3 regions of the Moritella yayanosii genome follow, and region 3 is predicted to be linked to each of the others. Evidence: predicted binding sites of a transcription regulator. Region 3 holds the regulator's gene; each other region holds the start of a gene.

Region 1 (8,601 bases), 530 kb from region 3:
GGCTTATCGATGAAGCGGTAGGCATAGAAAATCAACGTTGTGATACGGTATTTGAGCAAGATGAATGGAAGATATTACAGCAACATTATAAAGTCAGAGGTCATGACGGAAAAACCGCGCCCGATATGAAATGGGCTTATAAATCCTTGCTAAATTAGGTGGTTTTACGGATAGCAAAAGAACCGGTATGGCAAGTTGGTCGACGATTTGGGAAGGCAGGGATACATTACAAGCTTAAGTGTCAGGCTATCGGTTAGCGAAAGAAATGTTAGCCGCCGGTAAGGTGTTGTGAGATCTGATCAAGAGACAGGGACAATGTGGTAGTAAACGTAAATATGTGGTCAATATAATGATTCGCTAATAAATGTTGTGTTTGAAGAAAGCATTTTATCTAACTTTACTTTTGAGCCAGATATTACTGTATATTGATTTTGATTGATCATTATCGTTTGGCCTTCTACGCCACTTTTACTATCGATGGTTAACCATACTGGAGATACACTGCCGATACTAGTTGATGGATACAGCATGAATAGCTCATACTCAGGTGCGAGCTGACTAATTAATGTCGCTAATAGCAACGCTTTTTCATCACTGTCTGCTTTATTAGTTTTTAACACGCTAATCGGCGAGAAGAAACTGTTGTTATGTTCTTCTCTATCTGGGATAGCGTAGACCCAATGTCGTGCATTATTTACTGCCGTACTGAGTGATTGCTGTTTAGCTAACTGTGTCGCGATATCTTTTAGATATGCTCTATATTCATAAAATAGTTGAGAGTAATTAGGCCTCACACAAGGTAGCTCTTTATTCTTTGGATGTACACAAGGGGTTATTTTGAGATGATAAAATGCATCATTTTGATATTGGTTATACGCCTGCCAAAACAACTGTGATGCATTACTCTCGTCTTTATTTGTAAATGCGTATCTTATGTCTGTTATTTTATCTTGATCATCTGGAGTGTAAAAATTAATACGTTCAATCGCAAATTCAAGTCGGGGAGTTAAATAGGTATGAATTGCTTTCATTGGATGGCTTAATGAAAACGAAAGCTTATAGCTGTCTCGTAACGAGGTTTCGACGACATCAGTATCAAAGAATGATTTTACATTTAAGTTTTTACCTTCGTGATCGGTCCATTGCCAATTAATTGAAAATGAGTTCACTTCACTATTAGGTAAGCTTATTTGCTTGGCAGAGGAAAGTTTGTTGCGTTCATCGGTGTCACCAGACCGAGAGGCCATTACAGGTACAGACAGAAAAAGCATTATGCTTGTGGTTAAAGAAGGCCACAAAGATGCTTTGTTCAAAAAAGAGTGGGCCATTTAATGAATCTCTGATGATAGCGATTCATTAAGCTTGGTAGAAAATGTGATTGATATCAAAAAAAATACAAAATAATTTTTGTTAGCAACCACACCTTATCATTATTATTTTAACTATTATTCGAACTCATATGCGAGTAAGTAACTGATTACCAGCCTTTTACAATGGCATTGTTGAACAGTTTATTTGCTTCGTCATAGACTTCTTGAGTTTGGAATGCAGCGATGAACTGTTTTACTTGTTCAGAATCTTTGTTGTCATTACGTGCAACAATCAAGTTTACGTATGGAGATTCTTTGTCTTCAACGAATATACCGTCTTTAGTTGGTGATAAACCAATCTTTGTTGCGAATGTGGTGTTGATTATAGCAAGTGTTACGTCTTGTAAGTTACGTGCTAATAAAGCCGCTTCTAATTTTATAATCTCAACACCAAATGGATTTGCAGTAATATCTAATTCTGTCGCTTTAATACCAACACCCGCTTTAAGTGCAATGATACCTTGCTGTTCAAGTAGTAATAATGAACGGCCTAAGTTGGTTGGATCATTTGGTATTGCAATTTTATCACCTTCTTTTAGTTCGTCAACGTGTTTGATTGATGTTGAGTATGCTGCAATTGGATAAACAAATGTATTTGCTACGGCTGTAATATCATAACCACGTTGTTCGATTTGCGCATCTAGATAAGGTTTATGCTGGAAAGCATTTACATCAATACTGCCTTCTTCTAGTGCACGGTTTGGTGTTACGTAATCTGTAAATGTAACAATCTCAATATCTAGGTCGTATTTCTCTTTAGCAATTCTTTTTGCAATTTCAATTACTTCTGCTTCTGGGCCTGCCATTGCACCCACTTTTAATACTGTTGAGTCTTGGTCGCCACTACATGCACTTAATAGCACACTTGATGCAATTGCTGTAACTGATACTAATTTCTTTAGTGAAAATTCCATGATTATTATTTCCTTGAGTTGTTATAGTTTATTATCTGTGGTCGACTTTACTGATTAAGCGTTCACCGACGGATTGAATAATCTGTACGATGATCACCAGTAAGATAACGGTAATTAGAATAATTGTCGGGTTAAAGCCAATGTAACCATGTTGAATACCAACATCGCCGAGACCGCCGCCCCCAACTGTCCCTGCCATTGCTGAGTAGTTTACCAGTGTTACTAACGTGATGGTGATGCTATTGATGATCCCTGGCATGGCCTCTGGGATTAACACTTTCATTATAATCTGTAGTGGTGTAGCGCCCATTGTCTGTGCCGCTTCGATCAGACCTGCTGGTACATCCAATAATGCGCCTTCGATTAATCGTGCAATGAAAGGGATTGATGCGACGGTTAATGGCACTATCATTGCGCCTGTGCCAATTGACGAACCGACAATCAAGCGTGTAAATGGAATAATGGCCACAAGTAGAATAATGAAAGGTACTGAACGACCGACATTAACAATGACACTTAATGCATTATTTAAATTTTTATTTGCTAAAATACCGTTCGTTTTTGTTACATGTAGCAAGATCCCGGTTGGCATACCAAGTAAACATGCAATTGCCGCTGCAATACCAACCATGGCTAATGTTTCGAGGGTGGCGTTAAAAAATAAATTAATCATTTGCTCAGTCGACATAACCTATAACCTCTACATTAATTGCGTGTTGTTGGAAAAAAGCCTTTGCTGCGATAGTATTTTCTTTATCGCCTATCAGTTCAGCTAACATATAGCCAAATTTGATACCGCCAGCGAATTCAATGTCAGCACTTAAAATATTTACATCGACGTTTAATGTTCTACTTACTTCTGAAATTACCGCAGTATCAACGCTGTTACCTGTAAAGCCTAAACGTACTAATGGCATTGAGTTTGCTTTTCTATTTAATGACAAGCGTTGTTTATACTCATCCGGAATTTCTAGGTTTATCGTTGCTTCAATAAATAGCTGTGCCAATTCCGTTTGTGGATTGGCGAAGAACTTCGCGACGGTGTTTTGTTCAATTAATTCGCCTTTATCAATAATCGCAACTTTATGGCAGATATTTTTAACCACTTCCATTTCGTGAGTGATAAGCAGAATAGTGAGGCCTAGTCGTGCATTAATATCTTTTAATAGCGCTAGAATTGATTTGGTTGTGGTTGGATCAAGCGCTGATGTGGCTTCATCACACAGTAGAACTTTAGGTTCAGATGCTAACGCGCGTGCAATCGCTACACGCTGTTTTTGACCGCCACTTAATTCAGCAGGGTAGGCGTTATGTTTTGTTTCTAAACCAACGAGTTCGAGTAGCGGTATGATCTTGTTTTGTATTTTCGCTTTATCCATTCCGGCTAATTCAAGTGGTAGTGCCACGTTATCAAATACGGTACGTGATGATAATAAATTGAAGTGTTGAAATATCATGCCGATCTGACGTCGGGCAGCACATAGCTCTGTTTTGTTTAACTGTGTTAGTTCAACGCCATCCAGTTGAATTGAACCTGAAGTTGGTGTTTCAAGCAAATTAACACAACGTATTAAAGTACTTTTACCTGCACCGGATGAACCAATCACACCGAATATTTCGCCTTTTTCGACGTTTAAACTCACGTCTTTTAAGGCATAAACAGGCTTGTCTGTAGTTTCAAATATTTTATTGACATTTGTTAATTTGATCATTTCAACGCCTAAAACGAAAAATAAGAATCGATATATAAGATTAGATATTAATTCTTATTTTATGAGTAACAACTGGATACATATGCTAGTTATTAAGTTGCCCAAAGTCAATGGCCTTTTTTACATCTAGATGGCTATAATGTATTTTATTTCTATTGAAGTAGTTTAAATAGTTGAGGTTTGTATGTAAAAGGTATGGATTGCGTAATTTTTATGACGTGAAATAATGTGCAATTAGAATGATCGATAATAAGGTAATAAATAGTGGCAACTGCAGCTGTATTCTTAGACCGTGATGGTGTAATTAATAAAGATAAAGGTTATGTTTCACAAATTGATGATTTTGAATTTATTGATGGCAGCATTGAAGCAATGCAACTATTGAAGGCGCATGGTTATCTATTAGTTGTAATAACAAATCAATCTGGTATCGCACGGGGTTATTATACTGAAGAGGAATTCATGACATTAACAGAGTGGATGGATTGGTCACTTGCCGATCGGGGTGTCGATCTGGATGGTATTTATTATTGTCCTCATCATCCGGGAAAAGGCATTGGTGATTATAAGCAAGATTGTTTATGCCGTAAGCCAAATACAGGGATGTTAGATAGTGCAGGTAAAGAGCTTGATATTGACTTTGCTAACTCGTATTTAGTCGGTGACAAATTATCTGACATTCAGGCAGGGCAGAAATTACAGCTTAAAGCTAATTACTTAGTGTCGACAGGCAAGGTTCTGTGTGAAAAAGGTGCTGAAGCAGCAGATGGCGTATTTACAGACCTATTATCTGTGGCTAAAGCGATAGTTAACGGCTAAATCAGCACAGGTTGACTACTATTTGAGCGATTGAATTTTATTTAATAAAAGAACTTGCCAATGAACCCCCGTTCCCTATAATGCATCCCACTGACACGGCAACAGCCGCTCAGTATGCTCTTTAATAATTTATTCAAGCAATCTGTGTGAGCACTTGCAGAGATATAATGACCAAATATTATATCAATGTAATTGTGAACATTAAACTTAAATCGAAAGATGATAGTTTTATAAACAATAGAACTTTGGTTTTATTGTTGAAGTACAGAATTCATTGAGCCGACTTGATAATCACTATCAGTAATGATTTTGGTGATCAGTCAAAAACTTTTAATTGAAGAGTTTGATCATGGCTCAGATTGAACGCTGGCGGTAGGCTTAACACATGCAAGTCGAGCGGAAACGAAGAATAGCTTGCTATTCTGGCGTCGAGCGGCGGACGGGTGAGTAATGCTTGGGAATCTGCCTAGTCGAGGGGGACAACAGTTGGAAACGACTGCTAATACCGCATACGACCTACGGGTGAAAGGGGGCCTCTTCTTGAAAGCTCTCGCGACTAGATGAGCCCAAGTGGGATTAGCTTGTTGGTGAGGTAAGAGCTCACCAAGGCGACGATCCCTAGCTGGTCTGAGAGGATGATCAGCCACACTGGAACTGAGACACGGTCCAGACTCCTACGGGAGGCAGCAGTGGGGAATATTGCACAATGGAGGAAACTCTGATGCAGCCATACCGCGTGTATGAAGAAGGCCTTAGGGTTGTAAAGTACTTTCAGCGAGGAGGAAAGGTGGTGACTTAATACGTTATCACTGTGACGTTACTCGCAGAAGAAGCACCGGCTAACTCCGTGCCAGCAGCCGCGGTAATACGGAGGGTGCGAGCGTTAATCGGAATTACTGGGCGTAAAGCGCATGCAGGCGGTTTGTTAAGCGAGATGTGAAAGCCCCGGGCTCAACCTGGGAACTGCATTTCGAACTGGCAAACTAGAGTTCTTGAGAGGGTGGTAGAATTTCAGGTGTAGCGGTGAAATGCGTAGAGATCTGAAGGAATACCAGTGGCGAAGGCGGCCACCTGGCAAGTAACTGACGCTCAGATGCGAAAGCGTGGGTAGCAAACGGGATTAGATACCCCGGTAGTCCACGCCGTAAACGATGTCTACTCGGAGTTTGGTTCCTTGAGAACTGGGCTCTTAAGCTAACGCATTAAGTAGACCGCCTGGGGAGTACGGCCGCAAGGTTAAAACTCAAATGAATTGACGGGGGCCCGCACAAGCGGTGGAGCATGTGGTTTAATTCGATGCAACGCGAAGAACCTTACCTACTCTTGACATCCATAGAACTTTCCAGAGATGGATTGGTGCCTTCGGGAACTATGAGACAGGTGCTGCATGGCTGTCGTCAGCTCGTGTTGTGAAATGTTGGGTTAAGTCCCGCAACGAGCGCAACCCTTATCCTTATTTGCCAGCACGTAATGGTGGGAACTCTAAGGAGACTGCCGGTGATAAACCGGAGGAAGGTGGGGACGACGTCAAGTCATCATGGCCCTTACGAGTAGGGCTACACACGTGCTACAATGGCGCATACAAAGGGCTGCAAACCAGCAATGGTAAGCGAATCCCACAAAGTGCGTCGTAGTCCGGATTGGGGTCTGCAACTCGACCCCATGAAGTCGGAATCGCTAGTAATCGTGAATCAGAATGTCACGGTGAATACGTTCCCGGGCCTTGTACACACCGCCCGTCACACCATGGGAGTGGGCTGCACCAGAAGTCATTAGCTTAACCTTCGGGAGGGCGATGACCACGGTGTGGTTCATGACTGGGGTGAAGTCGTAACAAGGTAGCCCTAGGGGAACCTGGGGCTGGATCACCTCCTTACGTAAAGTTGTTAATTTTTGTAAGTGCCCACACAAATTGCTTGAATAGAAAGTTGAAAAGCATGTAAGAAATGCGATAGGACTGTAGCTCAGTTGGTTAGAGCGCGCCCCTGATAAGGGTGAGGTCGGTAGTTCAAATCTACTCAGTCCTACCAATCTTCTTACGAACTCTATGATGTGGGGCTATAGCTCAGCTGGGAGAGCGCCTGCCTTGCACGCAGGAGGTCTGCGGTTCGATCCCGCATAGCTCCACCACATCACAGTCGTTAAAAATCAAAGCTAAGCAATCGCTTGTTTATCTTTGCTTTTTAGCAAATTGCTCTTTAAAAATTTGGAAAGCTGAATAAATAAAGAAGTTCTTAAAACACGTTATTGCTTTGGCAATAACAATAGAGTGTTCTTGAGTATTCTTGAGGCGAAAAAAACTAGATAATACCTAGTTATTTCAATTGTACGGTCGACTTTAGATTGTATGGTTAAGTGACTAAGCGTATACGGTGGATGCCTAGGCAGTCAGAGGCGATGAAGGACGTGTTAATCTGCGTTAAGCTGTGGGGAGTTGATAAAAAGCATTGATCCACAGATGTCCGAATGGGGGAACCCACCTTACTTTGTAAGGTATCGTAACGTGAATACATAGCGTTACGAAGCGAACCGGGAGAACTGAAACATCTAAGTACCCCGAGGAAAAGAAATCAATAGAGATACCCTTAGTAGCGGCGAGCGAACGGGGTCTAGCCCTTAAGCAGTTTGGAAGTTAATGGAAGGCTCTGGAAAGTGCCACGATACAGGGTGATAGTCCCGTACATGAAAACGACCTTATTGTGAAATCGAGTAGGACGGCACACGTGATATGCTGTTTGAATATGGGAGGACCATCTTCCAAGGCTAAATACTACTGACTGACCGATAGTGAACCAGTACCGTGAGGGAAAGGCGAAAAGAACCCCTGTGAGGGGAGTGAAATAGAACCTGAAACCGTATACGTACAAGCAGTGGGAGCCTACTTTGTTGGGTGACTGCGTACCTTTTGTATAATGGGTCAACGACTTAATTTCAGTAGCAAGGTTAAGCGAATAGCGGAGCCGTAGGGAAACCGAGTGTTAACTGCGCGAATAGTTGCTGGGATTAGACCCGAAACCCGGTGATCTAGCCATGGGCAGGTTGAAGGTTGAGTAACATCAACTGGAGGACCGAACCGACTAATGTTGAAAAATTAGCGGATGACTTGTGGCTGGGGGTGAAAGGCCAATCAAACCGGGAGATAGCTGGTTCTCCTCGAAAGCTATTTAGGTAGCGCCTCGCGTCTAACTATTGGGGGTAGAGCACTGTTAAGGCTAGGGGGTCATCCCGACTTACCAACCCTTTGCAAACTCCGAATACCAATAAGTTCAATCGCGGGAGACACACGGCGGGTGCTAACGTCCGTCGTGGAAAGGGAAACAACCCAGACCGTCAGCTAAGGTCCCAAAGTGTATGTTAAGTGGGAAACGATGTGGAAAGGCTCAGACAGCCAGGAAGTTGGCTTAGAAGCAGCCATCTTTTAAAGAAAGCGTAATAGCTCACTGGTCGAGTCGGTCTGCGCGGAAGATTTAACGGGGCTAAACATACCACCGAAGCTACGGATGCAAAGACGTGTTCTTTGCATGGTAGAGGAGCGTTCTGTAAGCCGTCGAAGGTGAGTTGAGAAGCTTGCTGGAGGTATCAGAAGTGCGAATGTTGACATGAGTAACGATAATGGGGGTGAAAAACCTCCACGCCGAAAGACCAAGGGTTCCTGTCCAACGTTAATCGGGGCAGGGTGAGTCGACTCCTAAGGCGAGGCCGAAAGGCGTAGTCGATGGAAAACAGGTTAATATTCCTGTACTCACTTATATTGCGATGGGGTGACGGAGAAGGTTAGGCTAGCAT
Region 2 (8,601 bases), 1.1 Mb from region 3:
ATATGGTCGATGATCTTGCAATGCCAATTCAAATTGTTGGCGTGCCGACTGTACGTGAAGAATCGGGCCTAGCAATGAGTTCTCGTAATGGTCTGTTAACAGCTGAAGAACGTACTATTGCGCCTCTATTAGCGGATGTAATGCAGACCATTGCTGATCAAGTTACTATTGATGAACAAGCAAATAAAGCATTAGTCACGCAAGCCACAGCACAACTCAATGCCGCCGGTTTTAATACCGACGCGATTGATATTGTCGATGCCGATACTTTAGCGATTATTACTAAAAACAGTAAGCAAGCCGTTATTTTAATGGCTGCATTTTTAGGGAAAGCACGTTTAATCGATAATAAAGTAGTTAAATTAAGTTAATCATAAACGCAATAGTACTGATAACTAGGACTATTTACCTGATCAAATAGTCCAATTGCGCTAATTAAACAAATACGCTACTATGGACGCCGGTACATATTTTGTACGGTATATATATATCCCCAAGCGACTCTAAGATGAACAATCAGTAACTTGGGTATATTCATAAACTATTAATGGAATGGGTTTTAGAACAATGCAAACCACAATGCTAAAAGGTAAATTACACCAAGCGCGTGTAACACATGCAGAATTAAACTATGAAGGTTCATGCGCAATCGATCAAGATATGCTTGATGCGTCAGGGATCCTAGAATATGAAGCAATCGATATCTATAACATTGATAATGGTGAGCGCTTTTCAACTTATGCTATCGCTGGCGAACGCGGTTCAAAAATCATTTCAGTGAACGGCGCTGCAGCGCGTAAAGCAGCAGTAGGCGATCGTATCATTATCTGTGCATACGTACGTATGGACAATGAAGAAGCGAAACAGCATAAACCTTCGCTTGTTTATCTTAATCAAGTTAATGACATCGTTCGTACCAGTAACGATATTCCAGTACAGGTTGCCTAGTTAGCAAACCGATACGGAATAATGAAAAACCAGCGTTATGCTGGTTTTTTTGTATCTGGCATCTACCATCTAGCCGATAATGTATTAAATTCTATTACTGTAAATAACTCACTATTACCGTCAATAAATTACAGACAATAAAAAAGAGCGCGATGCGCTCTTTTATCGTTACCGTAACACATTAAATCTGTGTGCTATGTTATCAACACACAGTACTTAAATTACAGTGATTCAGCAGTTGCAACCACGTTAGCCACAGTGAAACCGAACATTTCAAACAGTTGGTCAGCAGGTGCTGATTCGCCGAATGTTGTCATGCCGATGATCTTACCGTTAAAGCCAGTGTATTTGTGCCAGAAGTCAGCGATACCCGCTTCCACCGCAACACGTTTAACAACGTCAGACGGTAACACAGATTCACGGTATGCCGCATCTTGCTTGTCAAATACGTCTGTAGCAGGCATAGATACAACACGAACCTTACGGCCTTTCGCTGTTAGTTCTGCCGCTGCTTTCGTACAAAGTTCAACTTCAGAACCGGTAGAGATAAGGATAATTTCTGGTTTTCCATCACAATCTACTAGCGTGTAACCACCTTTAACAACGTTCGCTAACTGTGCATCAGTACGCGGCATAGGTGCTAGACCTTGGCGACTGAAGATTAGTGCAGTTGGACCGTCTTTACGTTCGATTGCATATTTCCATGCTACCGCAGATTCAACAGAATCACATGGACGCCATGCGCTCATGTTTGGTGTTAAACGTAGACTTGCAACTTGCTCTACTGGCTGGTGAGTTGGACCATCTTCACCTAGACCGATTGAGTCATGAGTATAAACTTGGATGTTCTGAATTTTCATTAATGCAGCCATACGCATTGCATTACGCGCATACTCCATGAACATCAGGAATGTTGCACCGTAAGGCATTAAACCACCGTGTAAAGACATACCATTGATGATTGCCGTCATAGCAAACTCACGTACACCATAATGCAAGTAGTTACCAGATGCGTCATCAGCAGTAATCGCTTTAGTACCAGACCACATAGTTAAGTTAGATGGTGCTAGATCAGCTGAGCCACCGAGTAGTTCTGGTAACATTGCACCAAACTCTTCGATACAGTTTTGCGATGCTTTACGTGTGGCTATTTTTACAGAATCAACTTGTAACTGTTTGATGTAATTAGTTGTTTTTGTTTCCCAATCTGCAGGTAGTTCACCAGAAGTACGACGTAGGTATTCTGCAGCTAGTTCTGGATATGCCGCTTGATAAGCCGCAAATTTTTCATTCCATGCCGCTTCCGCTTGTGCGCCAGCTTCATTGGCATCCCACTCAGCATAGATATCTGCAGGAATTTCAAATGCAGCGTGTTTCCAACCCAGTTTTTCACGTGTAGCTATGATTTCAGCTTCACCCAGAGGAGCACCATGACAGCCATGCGTACCTTCTTTGTTTGGTGAACCAAAACCGATCACTGTTTTACAACAGATAAGACTTGGACGTGATGTTTCAGCTTTAGATGCGTCGATTGCCGCTTGGATTTCTGCCGGGTTATGACCATCTACAGAGACTACATGCCAGCCGTAAGCTTCAAAACGTTTTACTGTATCGTCAGTGAACCAACCATCAACTTCGCCATCAATTGAAATACCGTTGTCATCCCAGAATGCAACTAGTTTACCTAAGCCTAATGTGCCAGCAAGTGAACATGCTTCGTGAGAGATACCTTCCATTAGACAGCCATCACCTAAGAAAGAGTAAGTGAAATGATCAACAACTTCATGTTCTGGTTTATTGAACTGTGCTGCTAAGGTTTTTTCAGCAATCGCCATGCCTATAGCATTAGTGATACCTTGACCGAGTGGACCAGTCGTGGTTTCAATACCAGGTGCATAACCGTACTCTGGGTGACCAGGAGTTTTTGAATGCAATTGACGGAAGTTCTTCAATTCTTCAATTGGTAGTGCGTAACCGGTTAGGTGTAGCAGTGAGTAAATAAGCATTGAACCATGACCGTTAGACAGAATAAAGCGGTCACGATCAACCCAGTTTGGATTTGCTGGATTATGGTTTAGGTTCTTACGCCATAATACTTCGGCAATATCTGCCATGCCCATTGGTGCGCCGGGATGGCCTGAATTTGCTTGTTGAACCGCGTCCATACTTAGGGCACGGATCGCGTTCGCTAGCTCTTGACGAGATGGCATAATTTGCTCCTGCAGAGATTAGTTTAAAATACTTTTAAGCTGTTATATTGTCATAAAATTATCTTATGTATAACAAGTTTCTTTAGTTTATTTATGTTTCTTGAATTTTCGATTAATTAATTTAAATTAAACCAAGTCTGTATTATACATACAGACTTCAAACCAACCAACGATGGTTTCAAATGAAATCATATTACCGCTCAAATGAATAAAACTCATTATTTTATTGGTAATTATGTGAGCATGACACGTATTAACACTTTTTAGTCCGTAATTAGCTTTATTAGCATAATTAGCTAGCAACAGGGCAGTATCTGCTATGCAACCTACTCATTATTGACTATAATGATTTGTTATTTATTTTTCTACCATTAGATTCGCTCAGGTTCTACACACACATGCCTAAATCCCCCAATTTCAGATTTTTTCAAGGTGGTCTTCTTAAACATCGTACGACCCCGAAACTACTTTCGACAAAACATGACTACATCGTATTACTGGCACTTTCTGCTGGTGTCGGCGCTTTAACAGGGTTGATTATCGCCCTCTTTGAGGCTGCAATATTATGGGTCAATGCGCATCGAATGCTTTTATTTGAGCAGTTATCAGGGCCGCTGTTTGTGAAGGTATTACTGCTAATGCTGCTCGGAGGGATCATGACGGGCTTTGCATTTTGGTTAACACGGCGTTTTGCACCCGAAGCGTCAGGCAGTGGCATCCCTCATATCGAAGGGGCGCTTGATGGTATTTACGATATTCGCTGGCGCCGCGTGCTGCCAGTAAAGTTTATTGCTGGTACTCTGGCGATAGGATCTGGAATGGTATTAGGTCGAGAGGGACCTTCAATTCAGATTGGAGGGGCAATTGGCCGCATGTTGTCAGATACAGCCAAACGCTATGCACATGCAACTCATATTCTCACAGCAGCAGGCGCTGCGGCGGGCCTTGCAGCAGCCTTTAACGCACCTTTAGCAGGCATTCTTTTTGTCATTGAAGAGATGCGTCCGCAGTTTCGTTACAACATCACGTCAATAAAATGCGTTACCCTTGCTGCAGCTATTGGTACTATTGTAATGCGCTCATTTCATGGTCAACAAGCCGTGATGCACATTCCCCATTTTACCGTGCCGCCTTTAACTTCTCTGTGGTTATTTCTGCTTCTGGGTACTCTTTTTGGCTTTATTGGCGTGGGTTTTAACCATTGGATATTAAGTGCAACGAAACACTTAAAGCATCACCAAGATAATAAACTCAGCCGCATTGTCATGACTGGGGTCTTGTTTGGCAGTATCTTTACTTTATTACAAATCTTGCTGCCAGATGCAGCGGGCAGTGGTATCGAACTAATTACCAGTATAATTCAGGACCCTTTGACCTGGCTGCTTTTGGTTGGGTTGTTCATGGTGCGATTACTGGGAACTGTCGCTTGTTTTGCTTCCGGAGCCCCAGGCGGCGTATTCACCCCGATGCTGACATTAGGCACTTTGTTTGGTTTGGCATACGGTGTGATAGCTGCTGATTTATTCCCCGGATTTGTTGCCGAACCCGCAGTTTATGCGGTTGCCGGTATGGGCGCATTATTTGCTGCAACGGTGCGAGCCCCTGTAACCGGTATTATTTTAGTGGTGGAAATGACCGATAACTATGCACTTATTTTACCGTTACTGATGACTTGCTTAGGTGCAACATTTATCGCTCAAGCGTTAGGGGGCAAACCACTATATTCTGAATTACTGAAATTATCCATACGCGATCATAAAGCAATAGATAACTCGACTACCTAGTTACACTTATTTATAGATACAAAAAAGCATCGAAAACGATGCTTTTTTGTATTCTTACTGTTTCAAATGATAACTAGAAAACCCATTTCAAGCCAAATAATATGTCGCTTGATAAACGTTCATCTGGCATCTTTTTATATTCAACCGTGGTGTGATTATATTCAACAAAGAAATGTGCAGTAGGCATAACAGCATACTCAGCACGAACGATCCATTGCGTGTAGTTCTCTGTATCACCAAATGCCAATATTTCAGGGCTAAAATGGAATTCAGCCTCCAAGCTAAATTCTTCAGTTAAGCGTAAACCAGCTAAGCCACCAAATGCTAATGCATAGCCATCACCATTGTCGTTATCCATTCTCATTGCTTTAGCGCCGAGTTCAAAGAATGTAGCACCCGCATCTTGAAACGCATAAAGACCTGTATCTAAGGTATAACCATTGTCGATAGTCTGTAGGTAGTCACCTTTTAGCTTAAGTGCTTCTTGCATCTCAATATCATAACCCAAAATAATATTGTCGTTATTGAAAGCGAGTGAGACATTTGATGCAGCACTACTAAAGCTAGCAAGTAATGCGGCAGTGATAACTAATGATTTTTTCAATGACACTTTATAATTCCCAATGGCAAATGAGTGTTGTTATACCCAAGTTACTTCAAGATGCTATATCAGAGACGAGCAGGGATATCAAAACAAGGCGCTATATGTAGATAATGGTTATTCCATTTTCAAATATTGCAACGCAGTGCTGCTATTCCTGCTCGCCTCCCACAGGGCAAGCCGAACGAAGGCATCTTCGGCGTTATGACGTCTTGATTTAGAATAACTAAATCCTCGACTTCATGCCTTGAATATACTCTTCATTCGGTTTGCTGATTGTGCATCTTGAAGTAGCTTGGGTATATATTTAATGATAGTGAACGGTTATTTATTTTCAGCTAAAAACTCATCACTTCATACTTTTAATACTTTCGTTCTATGCTACTGCATATTGCCCGTTTATAACATATATACATAAATAATATCCGTTAAAAAGAATGCTTTTAAACCATATACAAAATTAATATGAATTAGGGTCTATCTTAATACTGACAAAATAGTTTAGAATAGCCGTCTAGATGTTAAAACTTCTACACATATAAACGTACATCACGTCTATTGTGTTTAAATTAAGAGAGAATTAAAACCATGGCTAAACACTTGTTTACCTCTGAGTCAGTATCAGAAGGTCATCCTGATAAAATTGCAGACCAAATCTCCGATGCTGTACTTGATGCAATCATCGCTCAAGACCCGAAAGCACGCGTAGCCTGTGAGACTTATGTTAAAACCGGTATGGTTATGGTTGGCGGTGAAGTAACGACTAACGCGTGGGTTGATATCGAAGAAATCACCCGTAAAACAATACGTGAAATCGGTTACGTCAACTCAGAAATGGGTTTTGACGCCGACTCTTGTGCAGTATTAAACACCATCGGTAAGCAATCTCCAGACATCAACCAAGGTGTTGACCGTGATGATCCGCTAGAGCAAGGCGCGGGTGACCAAGGTTTAATGTTCGGTTATGCAAACAATGAAACTGAAGAGTTAATGCCTGCTCCGATCACTTACTCACACAGATTGGTTAAACGCCAAGCTGAAGTACGTAAAAACGGTACGCTTCCTTGGTTACGCCCAGATGCAAAAAGCCAAATCACCTTTGCTTATGATGACGGCAAAATTGTTGGTATCGATGCAGTGGTTCTTTCAACACAACATTCAGAAGATATCAAACAAGCAGATCTAGTTGAAGCCGTTATGGAAACAATTATTAAGCCAGTATTACCTGCGGAATGGTTAAATAAAGAAACTAAATTCTTTATTAACCCAACCGGTCGTTTCGTTATCGGTGGCCCAATGGGTGATTGTGGTCTAACGGGTCGTAAAATCATCGTCGATACCTATGGCGGCATGGCTCGTCACGGTGGCGGTGCGTTCTCTGGTAAAGATCCATCAAAAGTAGACCGCAGCGCAGCATATGCAGCTCGTTATGTCGCTAAAAACATCGTTGCAGCTGGCCTGGCTGACCGTTGTGAATTACAACTGTCTTACGCAATCGGTGTTGCCGAGCCAACGTCGATCAGTATTGAAACGTTCGGTACGGGTAAAGTAAGCGAAGAACTACTGATTAAATTGGTACGGGAACATTTCGAATTACGTCCACACGGTCTCATCGAAATGCTCGATCTTATGCGCCCTATTTACCTAAGTACAGCGGCTTATGGTCACTTTGGTCGTAGCGAATTCCCTTGGGAAGCGACTGACAAAGCTGAAATCCTACGTGATGCAGCAGGTATTTAATTAACATTAGCTTTTAGTTAGCTCTTGCTAGTTAATAGTTGTTAGTTAATAGTAAAGGCGCTTTTGGTGATATAACCAAAGCGCCTTTTTTATAGATTATTTGTAGATAACCTTTAGCCTGCCATTAGACAAAACTATGCTTGATGATATATCCCAGCAACAACATGACAGTTCACAAACCATTGAACAGTTAGTTTTAATTAAGATAGCAACTTGCTATCAACACGCTGAGTTACGCTTAAATAGAACCTTTCCTCGCCCTCATATTAATTTCAAGCAACGTGGCAAAGCAGCCGGCAGTGCGCGATTACAAACCAATGAGTTACGCTTTAATCCTGTTTTATTGCAAGAAAACCAGCAGCATTTTATAACGCATACAGTCCCTCATGAAGTGGCGCATTTATTAGTTTATCAACTTTATGGTCGTACTAAGCCGCATGGTAAAGAGTGGCAACAAATCATGAATCAAATATTTAACCTCACAGCCAAAACAACACATCAATACGATGTCTCGAATGTAAAAGGTAAAACCTTTACCTATGCTTGTCAGTGTGCAGACCATCAACTAACTATTCGTCGTCACCATAAAATTATACGGGACAATATCAAATATACTTGTCGTTTATGCAAACAAAGTTTAATCATAAAGCATTAAATACTATTTAATAACAATCAGTTAACTTAAACCTATAAATGTGACTATTTGTTATATAACTATCTAAAAAATTAACCTATATAGGTGTATTTATCTAAAGTCATCAGATAAAATGACGCCATACATACCATTGTGAAGAGAACTAGGTTATGACTCAAACGTTAGATACTGCAAGATCAACCGATTATGAAATGGAAAAACTGATAACTGCAATTTTAAAGCGTAACACCCATCAAGCTGAGCAAATTGCTCGTACTCTTGATCTTAGTGCTTTATCCATCTCTCAACGTATTTTCATAGCTAAATCAGGTGTGTTAAAAGAAACAATGTTATTAGATTCAGATATCGCAGTGCGTTACGCAGCTTCTCGCGCCAACTAATTCACCTAGAACTCTAATCTAAAGAGCAGTTGCTATCATCTGCTCTTTTTTATACCTGCTTTTTAGTTCTCATTTTGATACCGCTATTTCCATACCCGAAAAATACCTAGTCTAGCCCAAATAACTCATCTCAGTATTATGTATGAGTCGTCATTAAATGAACCCAGTAATTGTAAACCCACTAATTTCACAATCCTATGGTCTTGTTTTAGCTATGCTACAATGCTGTTTTATTACATTATAGCAGCCTTAAATGTTAAAACATCTTAGTATTATAGTTATA
Region 3 (8,601 bases):
AACAGGCTTGGCGTGATGCAATGGATCAGATGTCTGCGGATTCATGTGAAGAATATCGTTCATATATCCAAGGTCATGAAAAATTCTTACCGTACTTCCGCTCTGCAACACCTGAGCTAGAATTAGGTAAACTGCCACTTGGTAGCCGCCCAGCAAAACGTAAACCAAACGGTGGCATAGAAAGTTTACGTGCCATTCCTTGGATCTTTGCATGGACCCAAAATCGCTTGATGTTACCCGCATGGTTAGGTTGTACTGCCGCATTCAAAAACATGCTCGATTCAGGTAAACGTGAAACGCTGCAAGAAATGCAACAGCAATGGCCGTTCTTTAATACTCGTATAGAAATGTTCGAAATGGTATTTTTGAAAGCCGATGCCTGGTTAGCTGAATATTATGACCAATGTCTGGTGACTGAAGATCTTTGGCCTCTGGGTAAAGAGTTACGCGCCAATTTAGCCCTAGCAACAGAGCTTATTATTGGTTTAAACCCAAATACGCAATTACTTGATGCTCAACCTTGGATTAAGAAGTCAATTGAGTTACGTAACCCGTATACCGATCCGCTGAATATCCTCCAAGCTGAGCTACTCAGCCGCGCACGTAGCAGTAAAGAAGTGAATCCTAATGTCGAACAAGCCTTAATGGTGAGTATCGCAGGTGTTGCAGCAGGTATGCGCAATACTGGCTAATCTGGATAATAACTAGCTGATAATAAAATGCCGACATCATCGTCGGCATTTTTTATTAAAATATATACCCAAGCCACTTCAAAATGCACAATCAGCATCTTGAAGTGACTTGGGTATAAGCTTACTGCAGTAAGTACGATGACTATCTTGGGCGCACACCTAAAGTATGACAAATAGCATACGTTAGATCAGCCCGGTTTAACGTATAGAAATGAAAGTCCTTCACCCCTTCGCGCGACAATATTTTCACTTGGTCAATGGCAATACTGGCGCCAACCAGATTACGTGTTGCTTGATCATTGTCTAAACCTTCAAACTGACTGTGCATCCAATTCGGCACTTTTACATTGGTCAATTTTGAAAACTTACATAAGGTTTTATAATTGGATACCGGTAAAATACCCGGCACAATTTCTTTATCAATGCCCACCGCAGCACAACGATCACGGAAACGTAAAAAGCTCTCAGTATCAAAAAAGAACTGAGAAATAGCACGATCAGCACCGGCATCAATTTTATCTTTTAGCGCCAATAGATCGGCTTGGGCATTTTTTGCCTCAGGGTGGACTTCTGGATAAGCCGCTACCGAGATATCAAAGTCATTCACTTCTTTCAGTAGTGCAACGAGATCGGCCGCATACATATCAGGTTGATTCAATCCTGGTGGTAAATCACCCCGTAAAGCGACGATATTACGGATCCCGTTATCCCAGTAATCCGTTGCAATCTGTTTCAACTCTTGGCGGTTAGCGTCAATACAAGTGAGGTGTGGCGCAGCAATCAAACCCGTTTCATTCTTTATCTGTTTGATAATGTCATGAGTACGATCACGGGTACCAGAATTGGCACCGTATGTCACCGACACAAATTTAGGGTTTAACGCTTTTAGACGATTAATCGATTCCCATAGGGTAGACGTCATTGCAGGTGAGTTAGGCGGGAAAAATTCAAAAGAAACGTTAATATCACGTCCCAATTCAGAAACGCTTTGATTTAATACTTCAATATTTTGTGCATTGTGAAAACTCATACTTATATCCCTCAAGATGTTTAGACGTCCATACCTCTTTACGTCTTAATCATCACAAGTTTGGTGGATAAAGTCAACGCACATAATTCATCTTAAACATGAATTATATGCGGTTTGGTTTTCGGCAGGCGCAAAGGCCAAAATTAACGCGCGAGCAGCTTACATAATTGGAAAAGATCAGATTGAATAGCGCCCGCAGTCACATCTCGACCAGCACCCGGACCTTGGATCACTAAGGGGTTATGACGATACCAATGGCTATTAATCGAGAAAATGTTGTCGCACGGCAATAAGTTAGCAAATGGATGGGTTGGCTCTAAGAACTCTAAGCCAACCTGCGCTCCTGCTTTGCGGCTAAAACGGGCAACATAGCGTAATACTAAACCCTGCTTTTTGGCCTTATTAAACATATGTAATATTTTGTCATCGAGTGCTTCACAATGTTCTAAAAACTCATCCACGTTAAATGCCATGAGTTCTGCTGATACCAATGACTCTAGTTTGATATCGCTAAGTTCCATGTCATAACCCGCTTCACGGCTTAAAATAAGTAATTTTCGCTGCACGTCCTTGCCGGATAAATCTTCACGAGGATCGGGTTCTGTTAGCCCTTGTTGCCAAGCTTGTTCGACTAATTGCGAGAAGGCAATTTGACCATCATATTGTTGAAACAACCAAGATAAGGTACCAGAGAAAATACCGCTCACCGCAGTGACTTGATCACCACTGTGTTGCAGCATCTCCATAGATGATTGGATCGGTAATCCTGCGCCGACCGTGGCGTTATATAACCAATGGCTTTCATTATCACTAAAGCTTTGCTTAACCCGATTATAAAACTCGCTGCTCGCTGCGCCAGCAAATTTATTGGCGGAAATCAGGTGGAAACCATGTTGAGCAAATTCAGGATAATAATAACTGATTGCTTCACTGGCGGTAATATCAATAATCACCAGTTCATCAAACGGGTGCAATGCAAGATTAGATAATAGCTGTTCCCAAACAAACGCTTCAGGTTGGAAGTCGTCAAGTACCGTCGCGGCATCCAGACCATTAAAGTCTAATAGCCCACCCTGCGATCCATATACACCGCATAAACACAGTTCTACATTTTGTTGTTCAGGTACTTTATGCATTTGTTTAGCGAACAGAGATAACCAACCAGCGCCAATATTACCTTTACCAAATAACACCACACCAATGCGTTTTGGCTGTTTAAATAACGCGGTGTGTAATTCTTTCAATAATGGTTCGAGTACTACTTTTTGCAATACTGCACAAATACTTAAACGATTATCACCGGTTTGTACAAACGTCAGATTGTGTTCTGAGATCAGTTGATAAAACTGATGTGACTGTAACGCATTTTCAGTGACACCAGAACCGACCAGCGCCACCATACAAAAACCACTCAGCAGATTAATAGCGAGAATCTGCGGTTGCTGCAGTTGGTATGTCTGTAATGTCGTGAGTGCAAACTCGACAATTTCAGCGGTATAGCCTAATCGCACCACATGCTCTGTGGGACGACGTTTTATACAAATAGGGGATAATTGTTGCTGTGCAAGCAAAGTAATCAACTGATTGTATTGTTGTTGGTAGTCAGCATGCTGATCGAATTGAATATCGACTAAGTGCAGATCATCAATCGAGGTAACGATTTTAGCGCCCTTACCTTTGGGTAAACGACGGTGGATCTGGGTTGAGCCTTCGCTAGGAGTATAACTACAGCGCAGTTGGACATGTTGTTTACTCTCAACCACAGGTTGTAATGTACGTGCATGTAATACTGGTGAACCTAAACGCGCGAGTTCTGCTGCTTCGTCGAGTGACAGTTTAGTTTGTAACTCAGCATCTTTTACCCGACGTGGATCAGCACTAAATATCCCGGCAACATCACTCCAGATCGTCGTTTGCTCAGCATCGACTAATGCGCCTAACAAGGTTGCAGAATAATCCGAACCATTACGTCCTAATGTGATGGTTCGCTGCTGTCCATCCGCAGCAATAAAACCGGTCACCACAACACGGTTATGTAGGTTCGCTAAACACGCAGTTAATTTTTGGCGAGACACCATTTCATCAACCACAGGTTGCGCGGCTAATTCCGTGGTTAAAAACAGGCGAGAATCTAAATCATTGGCAGGTAGTTCACTTTGACTCAGTAACGCCGCTAATAATCGGGCTGACCATACTTCCCCATGTGCAAGGATTTGGTTTTTAGCATAAACATCAAGATGAGCTTCTAATAAATGCCCTATGGTATGAATATCATCTTGCAGCGCAGCAGTGAGTTGTATACATAAGTCATCTGCTAATAATTCCGCAATTAACTTGGCTTGATATTCACACGTGGCAATAAGACGCTCAGACGCAGCTTGATCACCATCTGCAGCCAATTGTAATAACTCTAATAATTGGTTGGTGGTTTTACCTGCTGCAGAAACAACAATCAGATCGCGGGCTTGCGTATGCTCGCTAATAATCGCCAACACACGGCGATAACAAGTGGCATCCGCTAAACTACTGCCACCAAATTTATGAATACTGCGCTTAATTGCGTCCATGCGTTCTCCCGAACTTAATATCAATTAACGTATTACCTGTAACTCAAAACATACACTATTAGGTTGCCACAGGTCAATAGACGTCTAGAGCTCTTTACATACTGATTGCCAACAATCCAATTCAAAGGTAAACTTGTCACTTATTCATTAAATAATAATTTACACAAAGGTCAAAAATGACAAAGTGGAACGGCGAGTATATTAGCCCCTATGCAGAACATGGGAAAAAGAGTGTACAGGTTAAAAAGATAACTGTTTCAATCCCTCTGAAAGTACTCAAAGTACTTACAGATGAAAGAACTCGCCGTCAGATTAATAATCAACGTCACGCGACTAACAGTGAACTGTTATGCGAAGCATTTTTACATGCTTACACGGGTCAGCCATTACCGGCTGATGACGATTTAGGCAAAGACAAACCAGACAACATCCCCGCAGAAGCCAAAGCACAGATGTTAGCACTGGGTATCAATATCGATGATTATTTAGAGCAAGATGATTAGTCATTAAATAACGAGTGCCAAATAAACAACGACTGAAAATAAAACAGGCGCACCTTTTATAAAACAGGCTCCAATAATAGGAGCCTGTTTTGATCTAATCTGTAACCAATGCGCTATCTAGACGCGCATTGTTGCTAATACCTTAACGTAAAATCTAAAAACTAAACGGTGCCGCGCGGCCTTTTTTCTTTTTCTCAACTGGTTTCGGTGCCGCTACTGTTACTGGTTTAGCTTCAGCTTTTTTCTTTTTCTTCTTTTCAGGCTGTTCCCAGATATCTGCAGGGATGCTATCGACAGCAGGCTTAGCAACTGGCATTGGTGCAATAAATACAGCTTCAACAACCGCTTCGTCTACAGCGTGAACGTCAGTAACACCTTGCTCAACAGTATTGTTCTCGGTGAAATCGTCTTCAGTAACATCGTGTTCTGCAATATAGCTTGCTACCGAATCAGACTCTAAAGCCGCAGGATCAACAAATTCTTCTTCATCAGCAATATCGTATGCTGCAAGTTCTTCCGCAGACATCACTTGATACGCTTCACCATTAAAGCCGATGATATCGCCAAACATGATTTTTTTACGTTTACGCGTTTCAACTTCACCATTCACATACACATAACCGTCTGCAATATAGTTCTTCGCTTCACTGCCCGAGGTCACTAAATTTTCGATTTTTAAGATCTTATATAGTTCAATTGGTTCTTCAGCGACAACAACAGGGATAACTTCAATTTCATATTCTTCAGACATGGGAACCTTAAATGTGAGCAAATAGCAGAACTGTATACAAGTATAAGCCCAGAAATGCAAACGCCAAGGATAAACCTTTGGCGTTTAATAAAACTATGCAGTAAGTTTACAGCATATAATTTTCAGGTAGTTCGACACGGGCAACGCCAGTTTCTACCGCGGCTAGCGCAACAGCACGTGCGACGCGTGGCAATAAACGTGGATCCATTGGTTTTGGAATGATGTACTCAGTACCAAACTCTAATGATTCCACACCCGATGCAGTCAATACAGACTGTGGTACTTCTTCTTTAGCAATCTCACGGATCGCATGAACAGCGGCTACTTTCATCGCTTCATTAATCACACTGGCACGTGCGTCTAATGCACCACGGAAAATAAATGGGAAGCACAGCACGTTATTCACTTGATTTGGATAATCAGAACGACCGGTTGCCATGATCAGATCTTGACGTGCCGCGTGAGCCAATTCCGGTTTGATTTCTGGATCCGGATTCGAACAGGCAAAAATAATCGGATTATCGGCCATTAATTTAACATCGTCAGCAGCCAATACATTGGGGCCAGATACACCAACAAATACGTCAGCACCGTTAATTGCATCTTGCAATGTACGCTTGTCGGTATTATTAGCAAAACGTTGCTTATATTCGTTAATGTCATCACGACGAGTGTGGATCACCCCTTTGCGGTCTAACATGTAGATTTTTTCACGTTGTGCGCCACATGAAATCAACAACTCCATGCATGCAATAGCCGCTGCACCAGCGCCCATACAAACAATAATCACTTCCGCGATGTCTTTACCTTGAATGTCTAGCGCATTAATCATACCCGCAGCGGTTACGATTGCAGTGCCGTGCTGATCATCATGGAATACTGGAATATTACAACGCGCAATGAGCGCTTTTTCAATTTCAAAACATTCTGGTGCTTTAATGTCTTCTAAGTTAATGCCACCAAATGTATCCGCGATATTCGCGACGGTATCAATAAATTCTTCAGTTGTACGGTGTTTCACTTCAATATCGATTGAATCAATATCAGCAAAACGTTTAAACAAGAGTGCTTTACCTTCCATCACTGGTTTTGATGCCAGTGGGCCTAAATTACCAAGGCCTAAAATAGCCGTGCCGTTAGTGATCACCGCCACTAAGTTACCTTTAGCCGTATATTTGTAAGCATCGTCAGGATTAGCAGCAATTTCACGCACTGGTTCTGCGACACCCGGGCTATATGCTAGAGAAAGATCATCGGCGGTTTCTGCTGATGTAGTAAGTTGAATAGCAATTTTACCCGGTTTAGGGTTCGCGTGATAATCTAATGCTTGCTGTCTAAAGTCTGACATACTCAATATCCTGAATTAAATGAATGCACATAACTCACAGCCTTAATTCGAGAATAACTAAGGTGTAAGAAACAACGTTGGGGAATTAAATAATAATCGAATGTAACGCAAATATTTAACTTTAATTTAACACAGCTCACTTTTATTTTACACTGCGCTAAATGAGCTAATAATATTGTTCGCATAATTCTACAGTAATTTAAGTTGTTTATTCTACCTTTGCACTGATATTGAGTGTTTATTTTTATATAGACTGCTAATTTTAGAAGAACATTTTTACGGAAATGCAATTACGGAGATAAAATCTAAATTTTATAATTTTTTTAAACTGTTTTTCAGGTATAAAAAAAGGCACCCGAAGGTACCTTTTTGAGTTACTACAAAATTTTGTATAAATACAATTCTTATTTTGCAGCAAGAGCGCCAAAACGCTTGTTGAATTTATCAACACGACCACCAGTATCAACATTACGTTGCTTACCAGTGTAGAATGGGTGACACTTTGAACATACGTCAATCGTGATGTTTTTACCGCGAGTTGAACCAACAGAGAAAATGTTACCGCATGAACATTTTGCTTCCATAGCTGCGTATTCTGGGTGGATACCTTGTTTCATAGAAACCTCAATTATTAGTTATGTCGCCATCTGAAACACTGCCAGACACCACATAAAGTTATAGAATTTTTAGGCTGCGAATAATATAGGATCTTACCCCCCAATATCAATAGCTGATGCATAAATAAACTGCAATTAGAACATTAAACAGAAAATATCAAGACATTACCTAGTTAACAGCCGTAAACTGTTTACCGAAGTACAGATTTAGCCCGTAAAAGAGAGTTGAGTAAATGCCCGTTGTCGCCGTTGCCGTTCCCGTTCATTTAAACAGAACCTTTGATTATATTTACCCTGATGATGCGCACATTCAACCCGGCATGCGGATCTGTGTGCCCTTTATGAATAAGCAATTAATTGGCATTGCGCTGGCAACTAAAAACGACAGTGAATTTCCGCTGGCAAAACTCAAACCGATTATCAATGTACTCGATGATAATGCGATTTTATCGGCTGACATGTTAGCTTTTTTCAATTGGTGCGCTGATTATTACCATTACCCGATTGGTGAAGTGATCGCCCAAGCCTTACCGGTATTGTTACGAAAGTTAGAATCAGCCAAGTTAAACAGTTACACATTCTGGCAGTTAACCGATAGTGCCCATGACTTAACGGCTCAGGAATTAAATCGTTTAACCCCTGCGCAATTACAAACCATCAAGTTACTGGCTGAAACGGGGTTAACCCAATCACACTTAAAATTAGCCAATATAAAATCAACCACCATCAAAGCATTACAAGACAAAGGGTTGATTAGCCAAGAATACATTAAGATCCAAGATAACGATGCGCAACACTGGCGCCAGAATCTGGTGATTAGTGATAATCGCCCCACCCTCAATACCGAACAAGCAATTACGATAGCGGCCATTGATATTAATCACTTTGCCACTTATCTACTTGATGGGGTAACAGGCAGTGGTAAAACCGAAGTTTATCTCAATGTCATCGAAAAAGTATTAAAGATTGGTAAACAAGCACTGGTATTAGTCCCTGAAATCGGTCTTACGCCACAAACAATTTCACGCTTTAAGCGTCGTTTCAATGTGCCTATCGTCGCCTTGCACTCTGGTTTAAATGATGCGGAGCGTCG

The links. Region 3 encodes MetJ, which represses methionine synthesis genes. Its sites were predicted from a motif close to TAGACGTCTAGACGTCTA; they were not measured.
Region 1: the regulator MetJ is predicted to act here: its motif matches at 4,116-4,133, upstream of metN (methionine ABC transporter ATP-binding protein MetN).
Region 2: the regulator MetJ is predicted to act here: its motif matches at 6,051-6,068, upstream of metK (methionine adenosyltransferase).

What each region holds. Positions count from the first base shown of each region.
Region 1 is NZ_LS483250.1:2,356,608-2,365,208, reverse strand. It holds gene MORIYA_RS10940 (transposase) at 1-158, shown strand, start outside; gene MORIYA_RS10930 (hypothetical protein) at 342-1,328, opposite strand; gene metQ (methionine ABC transporter substrate-binding lipoprotein MetQ) at 1,478-2,284, opposite strand; gene MORIYA_RS10920 (methionine ABC transporter permease) at 2,316-2,972, opposite strand; gene metN (methionine ABC transporter ATP-binding protein MetN) at 2,962-3,996, opposite strand; gene gmhB (D-glycero-beta-D-manno-heptose 1,7-bisphosphate 7-phosphatase) at 4,261-4,815, shown strand; rRNA gene MORIYA_RS10905 (16S ribosomal RNA) at 5,147-6,691, shown strand; tRNA gene MORIYA_RS10900 (tRNA-Ile) at 6,769-6,845, shown strand; tRNA gene MORIYA_RS10895 (tRNA-Ala) at 6,870-6,945, shown strand; rRNA gene MORIYA_RS10890 (23S ribosomal RNA) at 7,165-8,601, shown strand, end outside.
Region 2 is NZ_LS483250.1:3,950,261-3,958,861, reverse strand. It holds gene panC (pantoate--beta-alanine ligase) at 1-371, shown strand, start outside; gene panD (aspartate 1-decarboxylase) at 568-948, shown strand; gene tkt (transketolase) at 1,170-3,158, opposite strand; gene clcA (H(+)/Cl(-) exchange transporter ClcA) at 3,557-4,942, shown strand; gene MORIYA_RS18400 (YfaZ family outer membrane protein) at 5,016-5,552, opposite strand; gene metK (methionine adenosyltransferase) at 6,132-7,283, shown strand; gene MORIYA_RS18390 (SprT family zinc-dependent metalloprotease) at 7,420-7,938, shown strand; gene MORIYA_RS18385 (hypothetical protein) at 8,088-8,318, shown strand; gene MORIYA_RS18380 (endonuclease) at 8,572-8,601, shown strand, end outside.
Region 3 is NZ_LS483250.1:2,882,940-2,891,540, forward strand. It holds gene ppc (phosphoenolpyruvate carboxylase) at 1-692, shown strand, start outside; gene metF (methylenetetrahydrofolate reductase) at 835-1,722, opposite strand; gene MORIYA_RS13360 (bifunctional aspartate kinase/homoserine dehydrogenase II) at 1,866-4,289, opposite strand; gene metJ (met regulon transcriptional regulator MetJ) at 4,466-4,792, shown strand; gene MORIYA_RS13370 (RNA-binding S4 domain-containing protein) at 4,947-5,543, opposite strand; gene MORIYA_RS13375 (malic enzyme-like NAD(P)-binding protein) at 5,650-6,891, opposite strand; gene rpmE (50S ribosomal protein L31) at 7,296-7,508, opposite strand; gene priA (primosomal protein N') at 7,742-8,601, shown strand, end outside.